DNA from 4 places in the Pectobacterium parvum genome. Region 3 is predicted to be linked to each of the others. Evidence: predicted binding sites of a transcription regulator. Region 3 holds the regulator's gene; each other region holds the start of a gene.
The links. The regulator LexA, encoded in region 3, represses DNA repair genes until DNA is damaged. The targets are predictions, from matches to a motif close to TNCTGTATGTACATACAGNA.
Positions count from the first base shown of each region.

Region 1: uvrA (excinuclease ABC subunit UvrA) is a predicted target of LexA. The motif match lies at 1,689-1,708, and genes of this name have one in related genera.
Region 2: sulA (SOS-induced cell division inhibitor SulA) is a predicted target of LexA. The motif match lies at 1,630-1,649, and genes of this name have one in related genera.
Region 4: mutH (DNA mismatch repair endonuclease MutH) is a predicted target of LexA. The motif match lies at 1,456-1,475, and genes of this name have one in related genera.

Region 1 covers NZ_CP087392.1:3,913,030-3,916,207, forward strand. The annotation lists gene uvrA (excinuclease ABC subunit UvrA) at 1-1,525, opposite strand, end outside; gene ssb1 (single-stranded DNA-binding protein SSB1) at 1,850-2,410, shown strand; gene LOZ86_RS17695 (hypothetical protein) at 2,994-3,178, shown strand, end outside.
Region 2 covers NZ_CP087392.1:1,963,535-1,966,712, forward strand. The annotation lists gene ompA (porin OmpA) at 1-739, opposite strand, end outside; gene sulA (SOS-induced cell division inhibitor SulA) at 1,102-1,608, opposite strand; gene LOZ86_RS08840 (TfoX/Sxy family DNA transformation protein) at 1,832-2,452, shown strand; gene yccS (YccS family putative transporter) at 2,469-3,178, opposite strand, start outside.
Region 3 covers NZ_CP087392.1:4,345,730-4,348,907, forward strand. The annotation lists gene zur (zinc uptake transcriptional repressor Zur) at 1-446, shown strand, start outside; gene LOZ86_RS19560 (CsbD family protein) at 515-724, opposite strand; gene lexA (transcriptional repressor LexA) at 1,180-1,788, opposite strand; gene LOZ86_RS19570 (diacylglycerol kinase) at 1,898-2,263, opposite strand; gene plsB (glycerol-3-phosphate 1-O-acyltransferase PlsB) at 2,391-3,178, shown strand, end outside.
Region 4 covers NZ_CP087392.1:3,799,313-3,802,490, reverse strand. The annotation lists gene LOZ86_RS17140 (TerC family protein) at 1-244, opposite strand, end outside; gene mutH (DNA mismatch repair endonuclease MutH) at 522-1,217, opposite strand; gene rppH (RNA pyrophosphohydrolase) at 1,914-2,447, shown strand; gene ptsP (phosphoenolpyruvate--protein phosphotransferase) at 2,460-3,178, shown strand, end outside.

The DNA.
Region 1 (3,178 bases), 430 kb from region 3:
TCACGCCAACCAGTCCGGCACCGATCTGGCTCGCCAGACGAATGCGCTGCGCCTCGCCGCCGGACAGCGTTTCCGCCGAACGGGAGAGCGACAAATAGTTCAGCCCGACATTCACCAGAAACTTGAGTCGATCGCCAATCTCTTTCAGCACTTTCTCGGCGATTTGAGCGCGTTGTCCACTCAGCTTCATGTTCTGGAAAAACGTCATCGCATGGCCGATGCTCATATCGGAAATCTGCGGTAGCGTCGTCTGCTCGACAAACACGTTACGCGCTTCTTCACGCAGGCGCGTTCCGCCACAGCTGGCGCAGGAACGGTTACTGATGAATTTCGCCAGCTCTTCGCGCACCGCCGTGGATTCCGTCTCTTTATAACGGCGCTCCATGTTGTGCAGCACGCCTTCGAACGGATGGCGACGTATCGAGGTATCGCCGCGATCGTTGATATATTTGAATTCGACGTTCTCTTTACCGGAGCCGTACAGAATCACTTTCTGAACCGCGGCGCTCAGGCTTTCAAACGGGGCATCGACGTCAAATTTGTAGTGCTCCGCCAGTGAGCGCAGCATCTGAAAATAGTAGAAGTTGCGACGGTCCCAGCCGCGAATTGCGCCGCCTGCCAGCGACAGCTCGGCATTTTGTACCACGCGGGACGGATCGAAGAACTGCTGTACACCCAGACCATCACAGCTTGGGCACGCGCCCGCCGGATTATTGAACGAGAACATGCGCGGTTCCAGCTCATGCATGCTGTAGCCACACACCGGGCAGGCAAAGTTCGCCGAGAACAGCAGTTCAGGCTGCGTCGGGTCGTCCATATCCGCGACCACCACGCTACCACCAGACAGATCCAGCGCGGTTTCGAATGACTCAGCCAGCCGCTGCGCCAAATCGTCGCGCACTTTAAACCGGTCAACGACGACTTCAATGGTGTGCTTTTTCTGTAATTCCAGCTTCGGCGGATCGGACAGATCGCACACTTCGCCGTCGATACGGGCGCGGATATAGCCCTGTGAAGCCAGGTTTTCCAACGTCTTGCTATGTTCGCCTTTGCGATCTTTCACAATCGGCGCCAGCAGCATCAGGCGTTTGCCTTCCGGCTGCGCCAGCACATTGTCCACCATCTGGCTGACCGTCTGCGCATCCAGCGGCACATCATGCTCTGGGCAGCGCGGTTCACCCACGCGTGCAAACAGCAGACGCAGGTAGTCATGAATTTCGGTAATCGTCCCGACCGTGGAACGCGGGTTATGCGAGGTGGATTTCTGTTCGATAGAGATGGCGGGCGACAGCCCTTCTATATGATCGACGTCCGGTTTTTCCATCAGCGACAGGAACTGACGGGCGTAGGCGGAGAGTGATTCCACATAGCGCCGCTGCCCTTCGGCATACAGCGTGTCAAACGCCAGCGATGACTTACCCGAACCAGACAAACCGGTGATTACAATCAGCTTGTCACGAGGAATTATCAGGTTGATATTCTTTAGATTATGGGTACGAGCACCACGAACTTCGATCTTATCCATTCACACACTTCCCGGAATAAAAACGGTTTGTCATCGCCTCTCGAACGGAGAGAGCCGGTACGAAACCAGCAATTATGGCATAAAAAAAACGCCAGACGCGTTTTTTAACGTCGCTTGCGACGGCCCGATAGGGTGGCAAGCAGGGATAGCTTGCCATAAAAAAAACTGAATGAATATCCAGTATTAAACCCGTTTACTTTGCAAACGCTGCAAATCTTACTTTCATTTCTGAAGCCATTTCGCAGGTATGACAGAGCGTTCCCCACATGGTAAGATTGATCGTTTAGACTTAAAATAAATCTATCGATTCATCAGGAGACGAGCATGGCCAGCAGAGGCGTTAATAAAGTGATTCTTGTCGGGAATCTGGGTCAAGACCCGGAAATCCGCTATATGCCGAATGGTGGTGCAGTTGCCAACATCACGCTGGCTACGTCGGAAAGCTGGCGTGACAAGCAAACCGGTGAGCAGAAAGAGAAGACCGAATGGCACCGCGTGGTCCTGTTCGGCAAACTGGCAGAAGTCGCGGGCGAATACCTGCGTAAAGGCTCTCAGGTTTACATCGAAGGCGCACTGCAAACCCGTAAATGGGCCGATCAGGCTGGCGTAGAGCGCTACACCACCGAAGTCGTCGTTAACGTCGGCGGCACCATGCAAATGCTGGGTGGACGCCAAGGCGGCGGCGCACCAGCAGGCGGTGGCAATGCAGGTGGCGGTCAGCAACAAGGCGGTTGGGGTCAACCTCAGCAGCCGCAGGGCGGCAACCAGTTCAGCGGCGGTGCGCAGTCTCAACAGCGTCCTGCACAGAACAATGCTTCCGCAAACAATGCTCCAGCGCAAAGCAACGAACCACCAATGGATTTCGACGACGACATTCCGTTCTGAAGATGACCTTAGAGTTATTAGTAAAGAATTAAATATAAGTCCCGTTATTACGGGGCTTTTTATTTACCAAGGCTGAGTCAGCGTCTCAAAGCTCACCAGATTTGATTACACAACGGTAACCCTGTCGTACAAAATCATTAATGAAATCCCCACCCCAAGTTATAAAATATTAAGATAAATAATTAATAAAAATCTATATTGTCATTATCGCTCTGCGTATATTATTTATTGAATAATAAAATTATCACAAAAAAAATAAATACAAATAAATATTTTACACTTTATGTCATTATTTTTTAGGTAACCACTAAAGACATCGTTATCAAAATAACTTATGAAATATGAATAATTATGCCCCTCGCAAAAAATGATCTAGCTAATAATTTACATGGTTACAATAAGGTCATTTAAAAATAAAAACAATGAGATAAAAAACAATAGTCACAAGCTATTTTTATATCATCAACATTGACAAAACCATTCATTGGATATAAATTAATATTGCACCAATTTTATTAAATAGCTAACAAAAACATCCCTGAAATAAAACATCGCTACAATTACTTATTAATAAGGATAAGCTATGTCCACTACAAAATTTCAAGTTGTCAAAATTCAATCAGGTTCACCACAACATATAGATTTCGGAACTCGTGTACTTAATGCCTCTGTCGCAGTTCAAGCCTTTGAACTTTCTTTCGGTAATACTGACCACCATTTAAAAACCATCAGCGTTGCCAGCTCAATATCAAGTTTTAGTGGCGACCG
Region 2 (3,178 bases), 2.3 Mb from region 3:
TGTTGAAGTTGAACAGGACGTCAGATTTCAGTGTGAAACGCTTGGTTTCAACAACTGGAGCTGGAGCTGGGGTCGGAGCCGGAGCAACAACTGGTGCTACGCGGTCATCCTGGCCGAAACGGTAAGACAGGCCAACGCTCATCAGCAGGTTGTCTGGACGGGCACCAACGGTACCAGCATCACCAATGTTGCTTACCCATTGGTAGTCAACACGAGTAGCCCAGTTTTTGTCGATAGCGTATTCAACACCGATTGCAGCCAGCGGAGAAACGCCAGTGTCGTCGTTGTTGATGTCAGCTCTTGTACCAGTGTTTACTGACGTAGCTGCATGGCTGTCAGCGCGCCATACCATACCGCCCAGACGAGTATAAACGTCCAGATCAGGCATAACAGGGTAGCTCAGTTTGGCAGCCAGTTGGATGCCCTGTGCTTTGAAGCTTGCGCTGTCTGCTGGGTTAGCAGTAGAACCTGCATACTTCATGCGGCCCAACCAATCGTAGCCCATTTCAAAGCCCAGGTACGGGTTGGCTTGATAACCAACAAATGCACCAGCGCCTAACTTGCTTTTGATCGGGTTGTTGTTGATACCGGTGTAACCATTGCCGTAGAAACCAGTATCATGGAATTGAGACACACCCAGTTTACCACCGGTGTACCAGGTATTGTCTTTAGGAGCTGCTTGCGCGACGGTCGCGAAGCTAGCCAGTGCCACTGCAACTGCGATAGCTGTTTTTTTCATTTTACGCCTCATTATCATCCAAATCGGCAATTAACCCGGAGGGCTAATAAACCTTTGGTTAAAATCCTTTGGTCGGAGACTTTGCCCTTATTTATGACTCACTGTCAGTCAACTGACGTTATAAAAGAGCAACTCCAGCGAGTTAAAGTCTACAACGTGATGAGAAAGTTACAAGTATGATGTGATTTACGTCATAAGAAAATCGCACGATTCATACATACTTGCTAACAAATAGTAGATGCTTTTGACAGATCTTACGTCTTTTAGCTGTATTAAATATACCCAAAAATCCCGCAGAATACCGCTCTGCGGCGATCGACAAGACATATAACCTTAAGAGGCTGAGAAAATTCTTAATTTACTTAATGATACAATGTCGAATGAATTTTAAGGCTAGGAAACAGTCTATAGGCGTCACCGCCAGCACTTTCTGGCCGCATAATAAAGCCATACGTATTACCTGCCTGTGCGGCGTGCTGCAACCGAAGCTTCTCTTCTTCCGTCAATTCGTGCGGTAACCAGCATAAAACAGCGCTGTAATTCCCTGTCAGCAAGGCTCTTTCCATTGCATCAACTGTAAACAGCGGATTGATGTGGTGGAGTTGTACCATTTTATCCAGCGGGAGCCCAGATTGCTGTACCCAAGGGCGGCTCAATTTTTGCTGAGGGGAAAGCCATAACAGCCACCGAGACTGCGTGCCTAGCTGCTGTAAGAGCGGTAATAACAGATGTGTGACTATGGGCTGATCGGCGTTGTACACGATTTCGCTGATAATTCCACCTGTGGCAACCGAGGGCACCGCAGCGTGTTGATTTGCAGAAAACGATGATGGCTCGATGTTGTGAGAGCGGATTGATTGCGTACGCATAATGAGTTCTACCCATAGTGTCACTGTATAAACATACAGTATATGCTGTGTGCGTGAAAATCAACCTGATTTTTTGAAAGCGCTTCGCATATTCCTTATGCAAGAGACAGTAAACACATTTACTGTTTGAAGCCGCATCGGGGCTGTGGTTAATTATTTGTTCCTGCTACAGATATTTTTAATTGTTCAGGAAGAGATCATTTCAATACTAAGGATTATGGCAATGAAGCAATTATGCAAAAAAAGGATTTTGCAATCTCAGCAGTCTTTTTCATCTTTGGGGGACATCACTTCGCGTTCCCAATTTGGTGGCTACAGCATCGCAGCAAATAAAACGATTTTTGGACTGGTATCGGAAGGGGAGCTTTATCTTCGCGCCAGTAAGAAGGATGAAAAATATTTTCAACAGCGTGATATGCCTAATCTGATTTATACCAAGCGCGGCATGCCTGTTCCTTTGAATTACTTTCTTGTCGATGAGGCATTATGGCAAGAATCTGAGCAGCTACTATATTTCGCCCATCTGGCGCTGGGAGGCGCGCAGTATGATCAAGCAGTCAGAAGTGCCAACGGGCGGTTAAAGGATCTCCCGAATCTTAACCATGATATCGAACGGCTGCTGTGGAAAGCGGGGATCAAGAATGTCGATGAGTTACAGCATTTCGGTGCCAAAAACAGCTATCTCAAGCTGCGGAAGGTTCGCGCTAATCTGAGTGTGAATGTACTATTGGCACTTGCTGGTGCAATTTGTGGTACGCATCAGGCGGCACTCCCTCGCGGTATCCGCAATGAACTGTTGGAATGGTATAAAAACAACGCCGTCTCCAAAGGGCCAAAGCACTAAGAGATACGTCATATTTTTACTGTGCCATCATGTCATTTTTTAGCTGTACGAGTTCAGGTAAGAGACCGATCAGCAGGCCGATTTGCTGAATAATTAATGATTCTTTACTGTCTGACTCGGGTGAAAGGGATTGAAGGCTGGCGGTAATAGTTTTCAATCCCTGATTGATACGCAAACTTTCTTCTTCGCTGCAGTGTAGCGCATCATCAACATGACAAACGGCATCATCCAGCAATTGCAGCGTTTCCGTTGAGGTAATTTTCCCGCGATGTGCGCCGAGCGTCGAAATATAGCTTAGTAACGTATGATTCAGGCACATGAAGCGGAATGCGCTGTCCAGCTTACTTCTGGTTGCATGAGGTTCTGAAGACATATTCGACACAACGGATGCCAGTTCGGCATCGCAGTTATGCGCATCGCGGCGGGCAATGCGATAAGGCAGGCTATTATCTTTCCCCTGATAATATTGAACCATGATCGCATCAAGATAACGGCAGTTGGCGTCCAATGTCTTATTGATGACGGTTGGCAGACCGCGAAAACGCCAGTCCGGCCAGATAAAACTGACAGCAGCCCATGCGATGGCACACCCGAGTAGCGTATCGATAATGCGTGGCACCGCAACGTCAAAGCCTTCACCCAACAGGTTGAAACAGAGCAGGACAAGCAGCGTAATAAACATGGTCGCGTGGGCGTACTGCACGTTGCGAAAGGCGAAAAATAGTA
Region 3 (3,178 bases):
TGCGTCTCACGCCACAGCGGTTAGAGGTTTTACGCCTTATGGCACAGCAGTCCGGTGCTATCAGCGCTTATGACCTGCTGGACCTGTTGCGCGTTTCTGAACCTCAGGCGAAACCGCCAACTGTCTATCGCGCGCTGGATTTTCTGCTGGAACAAGGCTTCATTCATCGCGTCGAATCAAACAACAGCTACGTGCTGTGTCACCATATTGAAGACCACAGCCACACGTCCGCCCTTTTCATCTGCGACCGCTGCGGACAGGTTACAGAACGTCAAACCGAAGGTGTGGAAGAAACGCTGCGTAGTCTGGCACAGCAGTCAGGGTTTACGTTGCGTCACAGCGTGGTGGAAGCACACGGCTTGTGTGGAGGCTGTCAGGAAGTTGCATCATGCAAACAGCCGGATCATTGCGATCACGACCATACTGTTCCCATTAAAAAACGATAGCCCAGGGGCTATCGTTTTTTCTGTGGAGAGACATCACTGTTGTGACCAGTGATAGCTACCAATGATAGTTACCAGTGATATTTATGGTGATCTTCCCAGTGTTTCACTTCTTTCTCTGCCGCTTCTTTTTCGTACCCGTAACGTTCCTGGATTCTACCCACCAGTTGGTCACGTTTACCTTCGATGACCGTCAGATCGTCATCCGTTAATTTGCCCCATTGCTCTTTCGCTTTACCTTTAAACTGTTTCCAGTTACCGCTGGCTTGGTCTTTATTCATAAGAATCTCCGTACCTTAGGTGAATTGCGCATAAAAAATCGTGACTACCGACTTATGCATCAGTTTCAGATAAATAGATTTATTCAGTAAGCAGCATCATAAATATGTGAACCATGACGGTGCTCTTCGCCACTGTCTCCCTTGATTACTGGGCTATCTCAATGTGATGGCTAATGATCAATCGGCAAACGATTAATCAAGATAAAAATGCTTACCTTGCTAAAAATTATAGTCGAATATTTCACTTAAAAGATAAAACCAGGAATTTGTGACTGGAATGGGCGTTGAGAAAGGGAAAATGACCGCAAAAAGCAGTGAAAAAACAGAAGGATAATGGGGATCGTAGAAACGCGCACGAAATGTAACTAAATATATATATCTGGCAGATTGGCAGATTAACACACAGAACATGATGCACTGATCCAGACTGGCGAGCAGTGCATCTCTGCGAACGGTTAGCTCCAGTCGCTATTACGAATGACGCCAACCGCTAAACCTTCTATCGAAAAGCTTTGCTGGCGCAGATCGACAACGATGGGGGAGAACTCTTCATTTTCAGCGATAAGGTGCACCGTATTGCCCTGCTTTTTCAGGCGCTTCACCGTCACTTCATCGTCAATACGCGCCACGACGATCTGGCCGTTGCGCACATCTTCCGTTTTATGTACAGCCAGCAAATCGCCATCCAATATACCGATATTTTTCATCGACATGCCGCTCACTCGCAGCAAAAAATCAGCGCTGGGTTTGAACATCGCAGAGTCAACCTGATAGCGACATTCAATATGTTCCTGTGCCAGCAGAGGTTCACCTGCGGCGACGCGACCAACCAGAGGAATGCCCGTCTCTTCTTCCATCAGCAGACGAATACCGCGTGAAGCACCCGATACAATTTCAATCACGCCTTTACGCGCCAGCGCTTTCAAATGTTCTTCAGCCGCATTGGGAGAGCGAAACCCCAGCTGTTGAGCAATTTCCGCGCGCGTTGGCGGCATCCCAGTGTGCGCAATATGATCGCGGATCAGCTCATAAACCTGCTGCTGCCTTGCTGTTAATACTTTCATTCCGCCCCCTGGTTGTTTATACAGTCTTTCTGTGAGTATATACAGGTAAGGCACAATTGGGAATCGGGATATAGGCAAAGCCCTGACTTTTACTCATTTATGCGTACCGTCAGGCAAAATGTTGCCAGAGGATACTGCCCCAGACGACAGCGGCTAACAAGATGGCAACAAAGACAGCCGCCGAGCCGATATCTTTCGCCCGACCGGATAATTCATGGTGCTCGAGACCAATGCGATCAACAACCGCTTCAATGGCGCTGTTGGCCAGCTCAAACAGCATAATCAGTACCACAGACACAATCAGCAGGAGCTTCTCGACCAGCGTAACCGGCAGTAAACATGCGATAATGACGCCGACAAGGGTCAGTATCGTTTCCTGACGAAACGCCGCCTCATGCTCCCACGCCTGCTTCAGCCCCTTAAAGGAATAACCGGTCGCCTTAATAATCCGGGTCATCCCCGTTGCTTTATTCATTTGTTCTCCATTATTTATGTAAAATAGTTCGCATTTTAACGCACCTACGTTGTCTCATCACCACAGATCTCCAGCGCAGTTTCTGGTATCCTTGCGGCGCATTGCTAACAAGAGGCTCCACGTTGTTATGTCAGGTTGGCGTAAAATTTACTATAAATTATTGAATCTCCCACTGAAACTGCTAGTGAAAAGCAAAATTATTCCCGCAGATCCGGTGGTCGAGTTGGGGTTAGATCCCTCACGTCCTATACTCTATGTTCTGCCTTATAACTCTCAGGCGGATCTCTTAACGCTACGTGCGAAGTGCTTGGCATTAGGGTTACCCGATCCTTCGCTGCCGTTCGAATTCAATGGCGTCGAACTTCCCAGCCACGTCTTTATTAATGACGGGCCACGCGTCTTCCGCTATTACGTTCCCAAGCAGAAATCCGTCAAGCTGTTCCACGACTATCTGGACCTGCATCGTGCCAATCCAGATTTAGACGTACAGATGGTGCCGGTTTCCGTGATGTTTGGGCGATCCCCAGGTCGGGAAGGCCATTCGCAGGCCGCGCCACACCTGCGTTTGCTCAACGGCATCGAGAAATTCTTTGCCGTCCTGTGGCTAGGCCGTGACAGCTTTGTCCGCTTCTCCAGCCCGGTCTCGCTACGCTATATGGCGACCGAGCACGGCACGGACAAAACCATAGCCCACAAGCTGGCACGCGTCGCGCGTATGCACTTCTCACGCCAGCGTTTGGCGGCAGTTGGGCCGCGCTTGCCAGTGCGTCAGGAACTATTTAACAAGCTGCTTGATTCCAAAGCGATCAAGAAAGCCGTAGACGATGAGGCGCGCAGCAAGAAGATTTCTCATGAGAAAGCGCAGCAAAACGCGATTGCGCTGATGGAAGAAATCGCCGCCGACTTCTCCTACGA
Region 4 (3,178 bases), 550 kb from region 3:
TGTCGAATGCGGTAAACAGCGGGTCAGTCAGACGCATGACCCAGGCAATAGAAGCGAGTAGCCCCAAACGCATTAACATCGCACCCATCAGCCCGATGCGGCGAGCTTTGTTTTGCTGGGCTTTAGGCAGTTTGGCGACAACCAGAGACAGGAAAATAATGTTATCGATCCCAAGAACGATTTCCAGAATAGTCAGCGTTCCCAATGCCAACCATGCGTTCGGATCAACAATCCAATCAAACATTATATCAACACACCTTAAACGAAACGTAAACGATATTATACTCTGCCAGATCGGGGACTAAGCAAGCGAAAGTGTGATGTCGTGAAAATATACTCGTCATACTTCGCATTGCAGCCGTGTGCTGGTGTCCCTTTTGCTCTGGTTTTTTACTCTGGGTCGGCGTCAGGCTTTTCCCAGATCGATTCCCTTGTCGCACGATTGCTGCGTAATAGAGTGCGGCGTATAAGGTTAGTGTACGATGAAGCGGGGCGCTGGTGAAGCATCGTGCTAATGAAATTCAGCTGCTGAGCTGCATAAAGTGGCGGGCCAGTAGCGGCGCGGTAAAGGTTTTTTTCAGGTAGAAGCCGCGTGGCAAGGTCAGAATCGGTTGACCAAATTCGCCAATTGCCTCGGTTAATGCCCGGCTATTTGCCGCTTTGGGGCGTAACTGTAGCACTTCACCATGTCGGGCGGTGATGCTTTCTACCCGACCAAGCACGATCAGATCCATCAACTCTTCCCAATCGCAGCGCAGCTGTTCCTCTTCTTCTTCATTGGGGCTCCAGATCAGCGGGGTGCCAATACGGCGTTCCCCCAGCGGAATGTGTCGCGAGCCTTCCACCGGAATCCACAGTACCCGCGCGAGCTTGTGTCGTACGTGGCTGCTTTCCCACGTCACGCCGCTGTTGCCTGTTAACGGTGCGACGCAGACGAACGTGGTTTCCAGCGGTTTGCCCTGTTCATCAATGGGGATAGTTTTTAGCTCAACGCCGATGTCGGGGAAATCTTGCTCGGGCTTGCTACCTGCGCTTGCACCCAGAAAACGCTCCAGCAAGATACCAATCCAGCCTTTATCACGTTTCAGGTTGGCAGGAAGGGGCAGGCGAGCGATGTCCGCTAATTCCGCGAGATTATAACCCGCGAGGGATTGCGCGCGTTCCAGCAACGTGTGCTCACTTGGCGGCGCAGTCGTGTGAACCGTGGGTGAATTCATAGCGTATAGCCCGATATTTTTCCGCTCAAAAAAAATACAATAGATAGAGAATACCAACGCACAGCCTGAAAAACTGTGGAGAAAAACAATAATAGCATGATTCGTAGTGCTTTTTTTTAGTGTGATGGCGATCACTTAACACTGTTTTGCAAACTGTGCACGTGTAGCCACCGACAATAAACAGGATCTTACACTAGGTTATCCACAGATTTCTTGGATAACCCACATAAACATGAATTACTGGTTCGATTTACAGCCTTGACTCCCGACCTTTTTGCTGTTTTTGCCTATTTATTGCCTGACTTTGAGGTATTCCCTGTGGATAAAATCGGCATAGTGCGATCTTTCGCCAATCTTGCGTTGTATGCCATTTGAACAAAAAATAAGGGGTCGCAATTTCAAGTGAAATGGTTTGTAATTTAATGAATAAAAAGCACTATTTTCTAATTCGCATTAATATTTTTTCTTCATTAAAAATGAGTTTTACTCACTTCTTCATGGGTTCTGCACAAAGATGTCCACAGAAAAAGTGAATAAATTGCCGATTCCGGTCTTCACATGTTTATAACTTTGATCTTATCTGTGGGTTATCTTACTTTTATTCGTATCACATGCTTTCTAAGCAGTGGTTTACCACCTGACGGGAGTGTGAAACAATCAGGTCATCTTTGCATTGATGTTTATCGAGGTAGTCCGGTGATCGATGATGATGGCTACCGCCCAAACGTTGGTATTGTAATTTGTAATCGGCAGGGGCAGGTGATGTGGGCCCGGCGCTATGGTCAGCACTCCTGGCAGTTTCCGCAGGGGGGGATTAACCCCGGTGAAAGTGCTGAGCAGGCGATGTACCGCGAACTGTTTGAAGAAGTCGGGTTAAGAAAAAAGGATGTGCGCGTATTGGCATCTACCCGTAACTGGTTACGCTATAAATTACCAAAGCGTTTGGTGCGTTGGGATACAAAACCGGTCTGTATCGGCCAAAAGCAGAAATGGTTTTTGCTACAGTTGATGTGTAATGAGTCGGATATCAATATGCAGAGCAGCGGCACGCCGGAATTTGATGGCTGGCGCTGGGTGAGTTACTGGTATCCGGTACGTCAGGTCGTCTCTTTTAAGCGAGATGTGTATCGTCGCGTGATGAAGGAATTTATCAATCCGGTGATACTGCTTCAGGAGAGTGTTGCGGCTCGGGTGGTTACGCCATCCGGTCCCCGGCGAAAAAGAGGGTAATTCAGGCACATTATGCTCACGCGCTTGCGAGAAATTGTCGAAAACGTTGCGGCAACGGCCCGCCTTAGTGATGCGCTGGACATTCTGGTCAATGAGACCTGTCAGGCTATGGACACGGAAGTCTGTTCCATTTATCTGGCCGATCACGATCGTCAATGTTATTACCTGATGGCAACGCGCGGGTTGAAAAAGCCGCGCGGGCGCACGGTTACGCTGGCGTTTGGGCAAGGCATTGTCGGGCTGGTCGGGCAACGTGCTGAGCCCATCAATCTGGCTGATGCTCGTGCGCATCCCAGCTTTAAATATATCCCCGCTGTGAAAGAGCAACATTTCCGCTCTTTTCTTGGCGTTCCTATTATCTACCGTCGCCACCTGCTGGGCGTACTGGTGGTGCAGCAGCGTGAACATCGTCAGTTTGATAAAAACGAAGAGTCGTTCATGGTGACGCTGGCCACGCAGATGGCCGCTATTCTTTCCCTTTCACAGATAAAAACGCTCTTCGGTCAATACCGTCAGACGCGCGTTAAAGCGCTGGTAGCTGCACCCGGTGTGGCGATTGCCCCTGGCTGGCAGGATTGCACCCAGCCTTCTCTGGAACAGGTTTTCCCCGCATCGAGTCTGGACAGCGAGCGTGAGCGCTCCCGTTTAACGCAGGCGTTGGAAGAAGCAACGGCGGAATTTCGCCGCTTCAGCAAGCGGTTTAGCGCCAGCGCGCAGAAAGAGAGCGCGGC